DNA from 2 places in the Streptomyces sp. NPDC086549 genome. Region 2 is predicted to be linked to the other one. Evidence: riboswitches for the same ligand, from Rfam matches in the RefSeq annotation. Region 2 holds a riboswitch; the other holds the start of a gene.
The links. Region 2 has a riboswitch for cyclic di-AMP ahead of ACIPSA_RS26270 (C40 family peptidase). Riboswitches for the same ligand answer to the same signal wherever they lie in the genome.
Positions count from the first base shown of each region.

Region 1: it holds a riboswitch for cyclic di-AMP, as region 2 does, so the genes downstream of both, ACIPSA_RS14325 (peptidoglycan DD-metalloendopeptidase family protein) here and ACIPSA_RS26270 (C40 family peptidase) in region 2, are expected to answer to the same signal.

Region 1 is NZ_JBIVBS010000003.1:744,550-752,161, reverse strand. It holds gene ACIPSA_RS14335 (TetR/AcrR family transcriptional regulator) at 1-190, shown strand, start outside; gene ACIPSA_RS14330 (SGNH/GDSL hydrolase family protein) at 234-1,019, opposite strand; gene ACIPSA_RS14325 (peptidoglycan DD-metalloendopeptidase family protein) at 1,200-2,177, opposite strand; cyclic di-AMP (ydaO/yuaA leader) riboswitch at 2,182-2,341, opposite strand; gene ACIPSA_RS14320 (alpha-galactosidase) at 2,647-4,719, opposite strand; gene ACIPSA_RS14315 (tyrosine-protein phosphatase) at 4,892-5,689, shown strand; gene ACIPSA_RS14310 (DUF6126 family protein) at 5,738-5,860, opposite strand; gene ACIPSA_RS14305 (helix-turn-helix domain-containing protein) at 5,857-6,516, opposite strand; gene ACIPSA_RS14300 (aspartate aminotransferase family protein) at 6,588-7,612, opposite strand, start outside.
Region 2 is NZ_JBIVBS010000008.1:357,100-364,711, reverse strand. It holds gene ACIPSA_RS26280 (FAD-dependent oxidoreductase) at 5-1,369, opposite strand; gene ACIPSA_RS26275 (NAD-dependent epimerase/dehydratase family protein) at 1,618-2,688, shown strand; gene ACIPSA_RS26270 (C40 family peptidase) at 2,721-4,220, opposite strand; cyclic di-AMP (ydaO/yuaA leader) riboswitch at 4,229-4,401, opposite strand; gene ACIPSA_RS26265 (DUF1996 domain-containing protein) at 4,801-6,822, shown strand; gene ACIPSA_RS26260 (lipoprotein) at 6,902-7,582, opposite strand.

The DNA.
Region 1 (7,612 bases), on a different contig from region 2:
GGGCGAGTTCCGGTGCCCCGACCCGAACGGTACGGCCCTGCGGCTGACGGCCCTGCTCGACGGGCTCGCCGTACAGCTGACGTCCTATGCGGGCGCGGTCCCGCGGTCCCGGGCGCAGCAGTGGGTCGACGAGGCCCTCGCCCGGGAACTCGGCCTGGACCGGGAAGCGTTGACGGCGCCGGAGCGGTGAACGCTCCGGCGCCGTCACGCCGTGCACCGCGAGCGGCGCCCTTTCAGGCGACCGAGGCGATCCGCATCTTGATGTCGTCCGGGGACAGCGTCCCCTTCGCCGTCACGTGGTCTCCCGACGACTCCCCGCGCAACCGCCGCCCGATCCACGGGACCAGGTACTCACGGGCCCACTGGACGTCGTCGCGGCGCACGTCGAGGGTGCCGCGGGGCGGAAGCGGAGGCCAGGGCTGGTCCGGCTCGGCCGGGATCTCCAGGCCGAGCACCTGGCCCGCCCGCAGCGCGACGCGCGTGTGCCCGTCGGACGAGAGGTGGAGCCGGTCGCCGTCCCAGGCGCGCCGGTCCTGGAGGGTCTTCAGGGACCAGAGGTCGAGCACCGGGCAGCCGTACCGGTCGGCGATGGCCCGGACGTGCCCGTTGTACGTGGCGATCTTGCCGCGCAGGTGCTTGAGCACGGGCACGCCACGGGTGTCGAACCCGGTCGTCACCATGACCGTGCCGACCGCCTCGGTCAGCCGGGCGACCGCCCGCTCGAAGCGCTCGGCCACCTCGTCCGGGTCCCCGCCGGGGCGGAGGATGTCGTTGCCGCCCGCGCAGAAGGACACCAGGTCCGGCGCGAGTTCCACGGCCTGCGGGAGCTGGTCGGCCACGATCTGGTCGAGCAGCTTCCCGCGTACCGCGAGGTTGTTGTATTCGAAGTCGCCCTCGGGCCGCCGGTCCGCGAGAAGCACCGCGAAGCGGTCGGCCCAGCCGACGAATGCCCCGTCCGGGCCGGGGTCGCCGACGCCCTCGGTGAAGCTGTCCCCCACCGCCACGTACGACCCGATCACTGATCTGTTGTCACTCTTCGAATCGTCTGCCACATCGGCCCATGATTCACCTTCGGATGTGACCTACGCGACCGTAAGAAGAGGTTGACGAACGGTGAGATAAGACACTCTTAAATAGTTTGCCAACGAGGGAATAGGGCCCCGCCCAGGCGCGTTGAGGCGCACCGGCGGGGCCGGCCGTCACGCGACGGGGGCGCCGTGCGAGCGGAGGTAGCCGACCGGGTCCACGTCCGAGCCGTAGTTCGGCGTGGTGCGGATCTCGAAGTGCAGGTGCGGGCCCGTGACGTTGCCGGTCGCGCCGGAGAGGCCGACCTGCTGGCCCGCGACCACGGTCTGGCCGGCCGAGACGGAGAGCTGGGACAGGTGGGCGTACTGCGCGTAGTAGCCGTCGTCGAGCTTGATGACGACCTGGTTGCCGTACGCGCCGCCCCAGCCCGCGGAGACGACGGTGCCCGCGGCCACGGCCTTGACCGAGGTGCCGGTCGGGACGACGAAGTCGACGCCCGTGTGGTAGCCGCTGGACCACATGCCGCCCGGCACGTGGTAGCCGGTGCCGACGGCGGCACCCGTCACCGGGAGGGTGTACCCGGTCGAGACGCCGGCGGTCGTGGTCTGGGCGTTCTGCGTCGACACGTCCGACGCGGAGGAAGCGTCCGGCGCGAAGGAAGAGTTCGACGCGGCGGAAGCGTCCGACGCGGACGACGACTGCGCTGACGACGACTTCGCGGACGAGGCGGAGGAGGACGACGGCCGCGAGGGGTTCGAGGACGAGGGCGTGGCGCTCGGCGCGGCCTTCTTGCCGAGGGCGAGCTTCAGACCGGGGTGGATCAGCGACGGGTTGTCGCCGACGGCCTCGCGGTTGTCCCGGTAGAGCCGGTGCCAGCCGCCACGGACGTTCTGCTCCTCGGCGATCCTCGACAGGTAGTCGCCGGTCTTCACCGTGTAAGTGCGCGCACCCGAATGCACCGGCGCGGCCTTCTTCTCGAACGTCGGAAGCGACTGGACGGCCTTTTCGGGAGCGGACTGCGGAGTGGCCGCATGGGCACCGGCGGCCCCGATCAGCGGCAGCGCCAGCGCGGCGCCACCGGTACCGGCGACGGCGATCCTGCGGGTGAAGCGGCGGGGCTTGGGGCGGCGGTGCTTACCCTTCGCGGGCATGGCGAATTCCTCTCCGGCGCCTGCGAGGTGAGCTGTCGGGTTCGGGCTGGAGCTGCCCGGCCGCGCGCGGAGCGCGACTTCACCCCTAGCCGTCCCGGAGACCGGGACAGGCAGTCATACCTGGTGGGTCCCCCGCTCCTGCCGTACACGGGTGATTGTGTGGGGACTCCGGGCGGCGGCAGGATTCGGCGTTCCGTCCGGATTGGGGCGAACGTAAGCGACCGGGATGCGGAGCGACAAGCAGAAAATTCCCTGTGTCCGTGTTTCACATGATCCGTTACGGGAATTCCCGGTCACCCTCCGTGAATTCCCGCGGCATTTCCCTGCTCAATCCCCAGGGGAAGCAGGCGAATTACGTAGGCATGACGCGCGACGGACGGTCACGGATATGACGCTCCTCACGCACCGTCTTCCAGGCCCCTTCATTCCGGAGCGAGTTTGGATGAATGGGTCAATCCGGGCATGCCACTCAGATGCGCCGGAAACGGAAGACCGCCGCGTCGAGATCGCCCCGCAGCCCGGTACGCAGCCCGTGGTGCAGCAGTACGGCACCGCGATGCACTTCGCCCGTTTCGCGGCATTCGTACGAAGCCGTCGGGTCGAGGCCGCGCAGCCGCAGCGCCGGGGCCGGCTCGCCGTACCGCTGGGCCTGGAGCCAGGCGAGTACGACGGCCTCGTCCCCGCGCACGTACTGCACCGCACTCAGCCCGCCCTCCGGCGGCCGCAGCCGGTACAGCTCGCCGTGCTGCACCACCGGGCGGATGTCCTTGTAGAGCTCCACCCACTCCCGGGCCTCGGCGAGTTCACCCTCGGTCCATTCCGCGAGGTCGCCGCCGACCCCGAGGACGCCCGCCATCGCACTCACGAAGCGGAAGCGCAGCGAGCTGACCCTGCCGTTGAGCTGGTGGTTCGGGCTGTCGGTGACCCAGGCGGCCATGATCCGCGCCGGGTGGATCTGGCTGAAGCCGTGCTGGATGGCGAGCCGGTCGAGCGGGTCGGTGTTGTCGGAGGTCCACACCTGGTCGGTACGGCTCATCACACCGAGGTCGATCCGGCCGCCGCCGCCCGAGCAGGACTCGAACGCGACGCCCGGGTGGGCCGCCCGCAGCCGGTCCAGGAGGGCGTACAGGGCGCGCACATGGTCGACCCAGAGCCGCTGCGGGTACGGGTCCCCGGGCCAGCCCGCGTCGGTGAAGCAGCGGTTGAAGTCCCACTTCACATAGTCGACGGGGGCACTGGAGAGCAGGCTGTCGAGCTGCTCCCAGAGGTACTCCTGGACGTCCTCGCGGGCCAGGTTGAGAACGAGCTGATTGCGCAGTTCCGTCCGCTTTCGTCCCGACTGGTACTGCACCCAGTCGGGGTGTGCGCGGTACAGGTCGCTGTCCGGGTTGACCATCTCGGGCTCGACCCAGATACCGAACTGCATGCCGAGGGCGTGCACATAGTCGGCGAGCGGCTTGAGGCCGTTCGGGAAGCGGTCGGGGTTGGGTGTCCAGTCGCCGAGTCCGGCCCGGTCGCTGGTGCGGGTGCCGAACCAGCCGTCGTCGACCACGAACAGCTCGACGCCGATCGCCGCGGCCCTGCGGGCGAGCGTCGCCTGCTGCTCCTCGGAGATGTCGAAGTTCGTGGCCTCCCAGGAGTTGAACAGCACGGGCCGGTCCCGGCCGGCGTCCGGGATGACGTACGCCCGCTGGTAGGCGTGCCAGGCGCGGCTGGCACCGCCGAAACCGCCGTCGCTCCACAGGCCCGCGAAGACCGGGCTCGTGTACGACTCCCCCTCGCCCAGCATCAGCAGGCCGGAGTCGTCGTAGCCGGCGCCGCCGGTGATCTGCACGCGCGCGTCCGGGAGCTGGGCGACCGCGATCCGCCAGGAACCCGACCAGCCCAGCGCGCAGCCGTACACCTCACCGCGCTCCTCGGTGGCGTCCGTGTCGAGCGCCACCCAGGGCAGGTGCTGGTGCCCGGTGTGGCCGCGGCGGCTGCCGATGACTTTCTCGCCGTACGTGAGGGGGGAGACGGTCAGCCGGGACTCGGCGGCCCAGCGGCCGTGCAGCTGGGACAGCCGCCAGCCCTCCCGGTCGGGCAGGGTCCAGGCGGCCGGGTCGGCGCGGAGCAGCTCCACGCGCGCGTGCCCCTGGTTGCCGACGGTCACCCAGCGCTCGACCACGTCTGCACGCATCCGGTAGTGCAGGGTGACGGACAGCCCGGCGTCCCGGAAGCGCAGCCTCAGCTCGTCGCCCTCCGTCTCGTACGTCTCGAAGGTCCACTCGGTGCCGCGCCGCTCCTCGGTGCGCACGGACAGGGCGGGGCGGACGAAGCGGGGGCCGCCCTCGACCGGGTACTCCTCACGGCCGTCGAGCGGGGACTCGAAGGGCCAGTAGCCGGGCAGCGGGCGCACGGCGAGGGCCTCGGCGTCGGCGAGCTCGATTCTCGGGCCCCAGTGGAGGTGGAGCAGTTCGTCCGCCTCGGTGAGGTGCAGCGCGTAGCTGCTGGCCGGTCCGGACAGGAGCCACGTACGACCGTTTTCGGCGATGTCCACCATGGGGCCCTCACAAGTGTCAACAGATCCGCTCAAGCACCAACATCATCACGGGCCGGAGTGCTCCGAGGCAACGCCTGTGGACAACTCATTGCCTGAGGAAACTCATGTCGTATCGTCAAGCACATGCCCGTCGACGAGCCGCGTCGGCGTCGCCCGGCCGTGAGGAGCCCCCGTGACACAGCAGGTCCCGTCGACCGAGCCGGAGCTGTCCGGTGTGCGCAACTTCCGTGACGTGGGCGGACTGCCGACGACGGACGGGCGGCGGGTGCGGTACGGGGTGCTGTTCCGCAGCGGCCACCTCGCGCACGCGACCGAGGGGGACGCGGAGTTCCTCTCCTCCCTGGGCCTGCACACGATCTTCGACTTCCGCAACGAGGCGGACCAGAAGCTGGAAGGCCCCGACGTCGAGCTGCCGGGCGTGCGGAACGTGAACATGCCGCTGAGCGACCCGGCGGACGGCGCCGAGTTCTGGAAGATGGTCCGCGACGGCGAGATCGAGCAGCTGCGCGGGATCCTCGCGGACGGCAAGGCGGCGAACCGGATGATCGCCTCCTACCGGAAGATCATCAAGGAGCGCACCGACGAGCACTCCCAGGTGCTGCACGCGCTCGCCGAGGACAGCGTCCCCGCGCTGATGCACTGCGCGGCGGGCAAGGACCGGGCCGGGCTGTCGATAGCCGTGACGCTGCTCGCCCTGGGCGTGGAGCGCGAGGCCGTCCTCGCCGACTACCTGGAGTCGAACGCCAAGCACCGCCGCTACAAGGTGCGCCGGGGCGGCAGCTCGGCGTCCGCGTACTCCCCCGAGGTCATGGAGCTGCTCAGCCCGCTCTTCGAAGCGCGGGCCGAGTATCTGGCGGCGGCCGTCGAGACCATCGACGAGACGTGGGGCGGTGTCGACGCCTATCTGGAGCAGGGGCTCGGGGTCACCCCGCAGACCCGGGACCGGCTGCGGGAGCGGCTGCTCAACTGACGGCGGCCGTCACACGGCGGCCGTCACACGTCGGCCGTCACCCGGCGGTCATCCCTTGCCGCCCACCGCGAACAGCAGGTAGAGGAAGCCGGCCAGGACGTGGCCGAGGACTCCGTAGACGATCAGACGGACCCACAGGGCGCGGGGGAACTTGTCCTCCAGGTTGCTCATGGCAGCTCTCCGGTGATGGGGCCCAGGCACAGTGCGGCCGTGGGACTCTGCAGCAGGGTGTGGACGAACAGGAGCTCGACCCCGTCGGGGTCCTCGGCGGCGAGGCGGTGCGGGGTCAGCGAGTCGAAGTGCGCGCTGTCGCCGGGTGCGAGCAGGTGCACGGTGTCCCCGAGGCGCAGCCTGAGCCGCCCCTTGAGGACGTACAGCCACTCCTCGCCGGGGTGCACGCGCACGATGTCGCCCTGCGAGCCGTGGGGCACGCGGACGCGCAGCGCCTGCATCCCCCGGCCGGGCGCACCGGACTGCCAGTACGTCCAGCCGCCCGCCCGGGTCGGTTCCATGTCGGCGGCGCGCACGATCGCGTCCCGGTCGGCGACGGTCTCGCCCAGCAGCTCGGAGACCGTCGTACCGTAGATGCGGGCGAGTGCCAGCAGCATCGGCAGCGAGGGCTGGCGCTGCCCGGTCTCCAGGCGGGAGAGGTGGGCGGGCGACAGCCCGGCGGCGCGGGCCGCGGCCTCCAGGGTGAGACCGGCGCGGCGGCGCAGCGAGCGCAGCTGGGGAGCCACGGCCGGCAGGTCGTCGGCCGGAGCGGCCGGCGGCTCGTGCCCATGGCCGTGGCCGTGACCGCCAGGGTGCTCGGCTTCGGAGGAGCTCATGGCTCCATTCAGCCGGATGTTTGCCTCTGCGGCAAATTTCTTGCCTCAGAGGCAAAGCTCGCGGCTCGTGATCACCGGTTGGCGACCGCCTGCTTGATCAGCGTCCTGCCGAAGTCCCACATCAGGCCGCCGCCGCTGTGCGCGTCGTCCATCACGTCGGTGAAGGCGTCCACGAAGCGGTCCACGTCCGCCTCTACGACGACCAGCGGCGGGATCAGCTTGATCACCTCAAGATGGTCGCCGGATACCTGGGTGAGGATCCGGTGCCGTTGCAGCAGCGGTACGACGACCATCTGCGCGAACAGGCCCTTGCGCGCGGCCTGCAGCATGGTCCAGCGGCTGCGCAGCTTCAGCGAGCTCGGCCTGCCGAACTCGATGCCGATCATCAGGCCCCGGCCGCGGACGTCGGCGAGCAGTTCGTACTTGTCGGTCAGCGCGGCGAGCCGGGACTTCAGGCGATCGCCCGTCGTCCGGGCGTTCGCGACGATCTCCTCGTTCTCCATGACCGACAGCACGGCCAGCCCGGCGGCCATCGCCTGCGCGTTGGAGCCGAAGCTCGCCGAGTGCACCAGCACCCGGTCCATGGACGAGTAGACCTTCTTGAAGATCCAGTCCTTGCCGAGGGTGGCGCCGACCGGCACATAGCCGCCGGACAGCGCCTTGGCCACGCACACCAGGTCCGGTTCGACGCCGTCCTCGTGCTGGTAGGCGTAGAAGTCCCCGGTCCGGCCGAGGCCGGTCTGCACCTCGTCGGCGATGAGCAGCGCCTTGTGCCTGTGCAGCAGCTCCTGGGCGGCGCGCAGATAGCCGGGCGGGGCCTCGTGCACGCCCTTGCCCTGGATCGGTTCGACGATCAGGGCGGCGACGTCACCCTTCTTCAGTTCCCGTGCCAGGGCGTCGAGATCGCCGAGCGGTACGGCCGTGTCGGGCAGCAGCGGGGCGAATCCGTCCCGGAAGCCGTTCTCCCCGTTGACCGACAGCGAGCCGGTGGTCAGGCCGTGGAAGGCATGGTCGCAGTAGAGGATGCGCGGCCTGCCGGTGGCGTACCGGGCGAACTTCAGCGCGGTCTCCACGGCCTCCGTACCGCTGTTGCCGA
Region 2 (7,612 bases):
GGACTTACGCCCCGCTCTCCCGGAGCATGTCCTCACGCTCGACGAGCTTCACGCGCTCGCGGCCCTGCGGTTCGCCCAGCGCCTTCTCGGCGGCGTCCAGGCGGTGCCAGCCCTCCCACGTGGTGAAGCGCACGTTCCGCTCGGCGAGGAAGGCGTCCACGGCCTCCGGCTCGGGCGAGCCGGGGGTGTGCAGGCGACCGCTCGTGTAGTCGTCCAGGAGGTTGGACACCGTCTCGTTGGCGTCACCCTTGGTGTGGCCGATCAGACCGACCGGGCCGCGCCGGATCCAGCCGGTGACATACGTGGACTGCAGGTGGGTGCCGCTCTCCTCGATGACGCGGCCGCCCTCGTCCGGGACCGTGCCCGAGTCGAGGTCCCACGGCAGCTTCGGCAGCTTCTCGGACAGGTAGCCGACGGCGCGGTAGACAGCCGTGACGTCCCAGTTCTTGAACTCGCCGGTGCCCTTGACGTTGCCGGTGCCGTCGAGGGCGGTGCGCTCGGTGCGCAGGCCGACGACCTTGCCGTCCTCGCCGAGGACCTCGGCCGGCGACTCGAAGAAGTGCAGGAACAGCTTGTGCGGCCGGTCGCCGACGTCGCGGATGGCCCAGTTCTCCAGGGTCTTGGCGACCATGTCGGCCTGCTTGTTGCCGCGCCGCGTCTCGATCGAGCCCTCGTCGTAGTCGATGTCCTCGGGGTCGACGATGACCTCGATGTTGGGGGAGTGGTCCAGCTCCCGCAGCTCCATCGGGCTGAACTTCGCCTGCGCCGGGCCACGGCGGCCGAAGACGTGGATCTCCAGCGCCTTGTTGGCTTTGAGGCCGTCGTAGACGTTCGGCGGGATCTCGGTCGGCAGCAGCTCGTCCGCGGTCTTGGCCAGGATGCGCGCCACGTCCAGCGCGACGTTGCCGACGCCGAGCACCGCGACCTTCTCGGCCTCCAGCGGCCAGGTGCGCGGCACGTCCGGGTGACCGTCGTACCAGGAGACGAAGTCCGCGGCGCCGTACGAACCGTCGAGGCCGATGCCGGGTATGGACAGGTCGCGGTCGGCCGTCGCGCCGGTGGAGAAGATCACGGCGTCGTAGAAGGCGCGCAGATCGTCGAGGTTGATGTCCGTGGGGTAGTCCACGTTGCCGAACAGGCGGATCTGCGGCTTGTCGAGCACCTGGTGCAGGGCCGTGATGATGCCCTTGATGCGGGGGTGGTCGGGAGCCACGCCGTAACGGATCAGGCCGAAGGGGGCGGGCATCCGCTCGAAGAGGTCGATGGACACGCCGGGCTCGGCGGCCACCTCGGACTTGAGCAGGGCGTCGGCGGCGTAGATCCCGGCGGGGCCGGCTCCGACGATGGCTACCCGCAGGGGGCGCGGCATGATCAGGTTCCCTTCGAGCGAAAACAGGCGACTCGAACGGGAAGCCTAAGCTAAGGCAGTCCTAAGTAAGTACGCGGGTCCGGTCTATGGCCTCATAAGGCGATCTTATGCCTATGGGGTCGGTGCTCGGCCGGTGCTCGGTCGGTGCCGGCCGGTGGACACCGGTCGTGGACATGCCCGACGCTTGCCCGGGGCCGGGATCATTCCGCCCCGGGACGAACCTCCGGCCGGAACCGAGGAGCGACAGCGTGGGTGGACGCGGGGCGACAGGGGCGACAGGGGCGACAACCGTCGCGGTGACCGGCGGCAGCGGGTTCGTGGGCAGCCATCTCGTACGGCGTCTGTTGGAGCGGGGTTACCGGGTGCACACCACCGTCCGCGACACGGCGAACCCGGCGAAAGTACGGCCGCTCTGGGACATGCAGGAGGCTTTCCCCGGCCAACTCACCCTCTTTCAGGCGGACTTGCTGACCGAGGGATCCTTCGACGAGGCGCTGCGGGGATGTTCCGTCGTCTTCCACGTCGCGTCGCCGTTCTTCATGCCCGAGAAGATCCGGGACGGCCGAAGGGACATGGTGGACCCGGCCCTGCTCGGCACGCGCAGCGTCCTGGCGAGCGTGGAGCGGACGCCGACCGTCGGCACACTGGTCTTCACGTCCACGGTCGGCGCGATCTTCGGCGACTATGCCGACGTCCTCGGCATGGACGACCAGGTGCTCTCGGAGCGGTACTTCAACACCACCAGCACGGTGGAGAACAACCCCTACCACTACGCCAAGACCGTCGCGGAGCGCGCCGCGTGGGAGGCCGAAGCCGCCCAGGACCGCTGGCGCATGGTCTCCGTCAACCCCGGCCTGATCCTGGGCCCTTCGCTCACCCCGGCTTCCGAGTCCGGCAGCCTGTTCCTGCTCGACGAGCTGTTCAAGGGCTACTTCTGCTACGGCGCCCCGGACTTCAGCTTCACGACGGCGGACGTGCGCGACGTGGCCGACGCGCACATAGCGGCCGCGGAGAACCCGGCGGCGAAGGGGCGTTACATCGTCGCGGCCGAGACCATGACGTCCTTCCACGAGATGTCACGCGTCATCCGCACCCGGTACCCCCGCGACCTCCGCCTCCCGCGTACCGCGCTCCCGCACTGGCCGGTACGCGTCCTCGGCCCGGCCTTCGGCCTGACCCAGGACTACATCCGCAAGCACCTGGGCATCCGCTTCCGGGTCGACAACAGCAGGAGCGTGCGCGAACTGGGCCTCACCTACCGCCCGATCGAGGAGACCCTCCTGGACCACTATGAGAGCCGGCGCGGCCGACGGGGGTGAGCCGGGCGCCTGTCGGTGCCCGGCCACGGGCCTCACGCGGGCCGGATCACCCGGTGGATCGCCGTCTCCCCGGCGCCGTAGATCGACTCCTCGCGGATGAAGGCCCCCGGGCCCGGTGCGTGGATCATCATGCCGTTGCCGGTGGAGAAGCCGACGTGGCTGGCGTTGTCGAAGAAGACGATGAGGTCACCGACCTGGATGTCGGCGGTGGTGACAGGGGTGCCCGCACCGGCCTGCTCCGCCGCGGTACGCGGCAGCTCGACCCCGGCGGCCCGCCAGGCGGCCTGGGTGAGACTGGAGCAGTCGTAGGAGCCCGGCCCCATCGCGCCCCAGACGCAGGGCTTGCCGATCTGCGCGCGGGCGAAGGCGAGCGCCTTCATGGCCTTGCCTGCGTACGCGGACTCCGCCGCACCGCCCACACCGACGGCGGCGAAGGAGCCGGTGTCCGTGACACCACCGGTGGTGAAGGTGCCGGTCGCGTACGGGCTTGCCGTGGCGGCGGGCATGCCGACCTGTGCGGCGGGGGCGACGGTGGTGAAGGTGCCGGTGGTGTAGGGGCTTGTTGTGGCGGCGGGGGCGGGTGCGGCGAAAGCTCCGGTGTCGGTGAGCGGGTTCGCCGTGGCAGGGGTGGTCATGGCCGCTGCCATGCCCGGTTGTGCGGTCAGACCACCGGTGGTGAAGGTGCCGGTGGTGTAGGGGCTTGCCGCGGGGGCGGGTGCGGCGAAGGCTCCGGTGTCGGTGAGCGGGTTCGCGGTGGCGGGGGTGGTCGTGGCCGCTGCCATGCCCGGTTGTCCGGTCAGGGCGCCGGTGGCGAAAGAGCCCGTCGAGCCGAGGGGCTGCGCGGGGAACCAGGATTCCTCCGCCGGCCGGGACTCGATCGCGGCGACCGGCGTGCCGCGCTGAGCGGCGGACCGGGACAGGAGGTCGCGGGCCGCGGTGAGCTTCCGCTGGTTCTGCCCCTTGGAGGTCGCGGGCGAGGGCCGGCGCGGCGCCGCGCCGGGCGCGGGCGATGGCGCGGGCAGCAGCGCCGCGGCGGCCGCCTCGAGCTCTCGCCGCGGCTCGGGCACGGCGGGCAGCGCGGCGATGGGCCGGGCGGTCAGCTCCGCCACCGGGCGGCCGGGCAACTCGGCGACGGGCCTGCCGCCGGTCAGTTCCGCGGCCGCACGCTCCGCCACCCAGGCGGCCAGTTCCGGCGGAAGGGCCCGATCGGCCGACTCCCGCTCACCACCGGGGAAACCGCCCCCCGTCGGAGCCGTGGGACGACCTCCGGCCGGGCGCTGCGGCGGCATCCGGTCGGCCGGCAGTGCGGCGGGAACGGTCGGACCCAGCTTCGCTCGCGCCGCGTCGAACCACTGACGGGTCACGTTGTCGAGGTCGGGATCGGTGCCCGCCCTCTTGCGGAGCGGGACACCCCGGTTTCGCGACCCCGCCGACATCGCACGGGTCCCGTTGTAGTTACCCGTGGCGTTTTCGGCCTGGTCGTAAAGGGTGCTGATCCGCTGCCGAACCTCGTCGCGGCTCTCCGACGCCATGGGAGACGTACTCCTTCCGTGCTCCGCCTACCGAGTTAGCTGTCGGGTTCGGGCGGTCGTTTCCGGAAGGCGTGCCCTACGGCCCGTGCCCTGGTGGGCAGTCGGGCCGATTCACCCCAATGTCGGTTGGGTCCCCGGCTCCGGCTGCCTCGAAGGAGCCCGGACTCGGCGGAGGCCACGCGGTTCGACGGGGTTCGTCGGGGGAAGCCGTGCAGCCTGGTCGTCAACCTAGCCAACTTGTGTCCCTCGTGTGAAGGTTGAAGCGCGATATGTCCGATACGTATTTGTGATATTCGCCTGTGGGTTCGGTGCCGAGGTGTTGTCACCGGGACATTTGCCGCACGGTCGCGGGCGTGGTCGGCCCGGTGGCCTGCGGAAGCACCGTCACGGTGCCCCCGTTTCCTGTGAGGTTGTGATGAATCCGCGAGGCGTTTGAACACCTGTGCCGCCGGATCCGTATGGGATGGGGGATTTCCATGCCGAGCCGGATTCGACGAGACGCAGGGGTACTTCCGTGGGACGCAACACGCGCAGACGCCCAACAGGCGCACGACGCGCGACCTTCGCAGCGGTCGCACTGATGTTGGGCGGAGGGGGACTCATAGCGGCGAACGTCTATGCCTCCGCGACCGAGAGCGGCTCGGACCAGCCGGCCCAGAACGGTTGGGTCCTTTCGGGAGCGGCGACGATCGACTGCCCGGACGTCGGGAGCCGGCTGACCGCGGTGCCGGACGAGGCCAGGGACGACGTCGACCGGCAACTCGCCCTCCTCGACCAGCAGATCGCGGCGGCCTACCAGCAACTGCAGCAGTCGGCGCAGGCCCAGCAGCAGGACTCCGGGTCCTCGGACGACACGATCATGAACCCGCTGAAGGACAAGCGGTCCGAGACGATCGATCGCATCGCGGACGCCATCGACCGCGTGGGCGACCGCCCGCAGGGGCTGGACGACATGGCGGCGTGCACGCTGCAGCCCTCCGGCAACCAGAACCAGGGTGACGGCGGCCAGAGCCAGGGCGCCGCGAGCCAGAACCCCGGCGACGCGAGCCAGAGCCCGGGCAACGGCGGCCAGGGCCAGTCCGGTGCCGGGCAGGGCAACGGCGGCCAGGCCGGCAACGGCCCCGTGGCCGCGGACTACGCGGACATCACCTCCGTCCAGCCCAACGCGCAGACCCCGGCCGCGCAGTCCGACGCCTCCCGCGGCTCCTTCTCCAGCAGCTGTGGCGTCAACGCCAACGGTGTGTTCAACTCCGACAACGTGATCGTCGCCCCCGGCGTCTCCAACGGTGCCCACCACTTCCACGACTACGTCGGCAACCAGGCCAACAACGCCTTCGCCAGCGACGACGACCTGGCGAACGGCGACACGAGCTGTGCGGACCAGGGCGACAAGTCGTCGTACTACTGGCCCGTGCTGCGCCTGCAGAACGGCAAGCAGGAGCGGGACGCCGGTGCCCCCGGCGGCGGAACCGAGGGCAACGCCGGTCAGATCGTCACGCCCAAGCAGGTCACGCTGACGTTCGTGGGCAACCCCCGCGGCAAGGTCACGGCCATGCCGCGGCTGCTGCGCATCATCACCGGTGACGCCAAGGCGTTCGTCAACGGTCCCGGCAACGCCAACGCGTCGTGGAGCTGCACCGGGTTCGAGGACCGGCAGCTGAAGGACAAGTACCCGCTGTGCCCGTCCGGCACTGACGTCGTCCGCACGTTCAAGTTCCAGAGCTGCTGGGACGGTCGGAACATCGACAGCGCCAACCACCGCACCCATGTGGCGTTCGCCGACAAGGAGGGCAACTGCCCGAACGGATTCGAGCCCATTCCGCAGCTGGTGCAGCGCATTGTCTACGACGTCGACGCGCCGAGCCTCCAGGACGGCGGCCGGACGGTTCCGCTGTTCGCCGTGGACTCCTTCCCGGAGCAGTTGCACAAGCCGGTCACGGACCACGGCGACTTCATCAACGTCTTCGACGAAGACCTCATGAACAAGATGGTCGACTGCATCAACTCCGGCCGGACCTGCGGCGCCGGTGCGGCCCCCGCGCCCGGTCAGGAGCCCAGCAAGGAGCCCAGCGAGCCGCCGGCCTCCAGCCCCGCCCAGCCCGGCACCGGTGACGAGCCCGAGCCCGGCAACACGGCGACCGAGCAGCCCTCGGAGCCCCCGGCCGACACACCGACCACCGACACGCCGACCACCGACACACCGACCACCGACAAGCCGGCCGCCGAGCCGACGGACGCCGGTTCGACGGACGCTCCCGCCACCGAGAAGCCCAGGGTCTACGCCACCTCGTCACCCACCCACGTCACCTCGGACAAGGGCCACTCCGGCAACGGAGGCTCGGGCAAGGCCGGTTCGGGCAAGGGTGGTTCGGCCCAGGCGTCCGACAGCCAGTCGACGCAGCCCGCCGAGATCGGCGAGGCGGCCCAGTCGCCGGCCCCGGGAGCGAACGATCCGACGGCCGCCGCCGCGCAGACCGAACCGCAGGCGGTCCAGGGTGGACTCGCGGAGACGGGCGCGCACCTGTGGCCCGCGGGCATCGGCGCGCTCCTGGTGATCGCGGGCTTCGTGGTACTCCGCCGTATGGGACGCCGCTCCGTGTGACGTCCGCCGCGAAGCGCCGGCCGCCGCTGTCCGGGTGTCCCATCACGCACCCGGACGGCGGCGGCCGCGCTGTTCCGGCTCACGCCACGCGCAGCGTGCGCTTCGCGAGTTCGTACGCCGGGAGCATCTCCTCGTGCTCCTCCGTGTCCATTCCGCCGAGGTGCAGCACGACCGTGCCGTCCGAGGTGGCGACGGCGAAGGCGCTCTCCTTCTTCACCTCGTCCAGGAGCTTGCTCGTGTAGAGGTACTCCACTTCGACGCCGGAGACTCCGCCCGCCTTGAACGTGCGGTACTTCTCCTTGCTCGTGTTGCCCTCGGCGGCCACGAAGGCCCGCAGTACCGAGCGGGCGTCGCCGTCACCCGGGGACCCCGTCCACACGCGCAGGAAGCCGATGTTCCCGGCGGGCTTGGCGTCGATCTCGCACGCCATCGTGACCGGGCCCTGGTGGAGCAGGGCGTCGGCGAGGTCCCCGGCCAGTTCGCCGTCGGAGCCGCTCGAAGCGCTGGAGGCCGCGCCGGCGTGGACCGCCTTCGCCTTCCAGCGCTTGGCGAGGGCGAAGGTGACCGGCAGTTCACAGGCCGAGCCGGCGGCCCCGATGGTGCCGCCGCTCCTGGCGGCCGTGCCCTTCGCTCCTGTGGCCTGAGCCGTCGCCGGCGCCTTCGCGTCGTCCTCCGGCGACTCCGCGCAACCCGCCAGCATCCCCGCAAGCAACAGCACCGGGGCCAGTCCGCCCCGCACGGTGTCCGTCGTGATCCGCAACGCCGTCTCCCCCTCCTTGATCCAGACGGG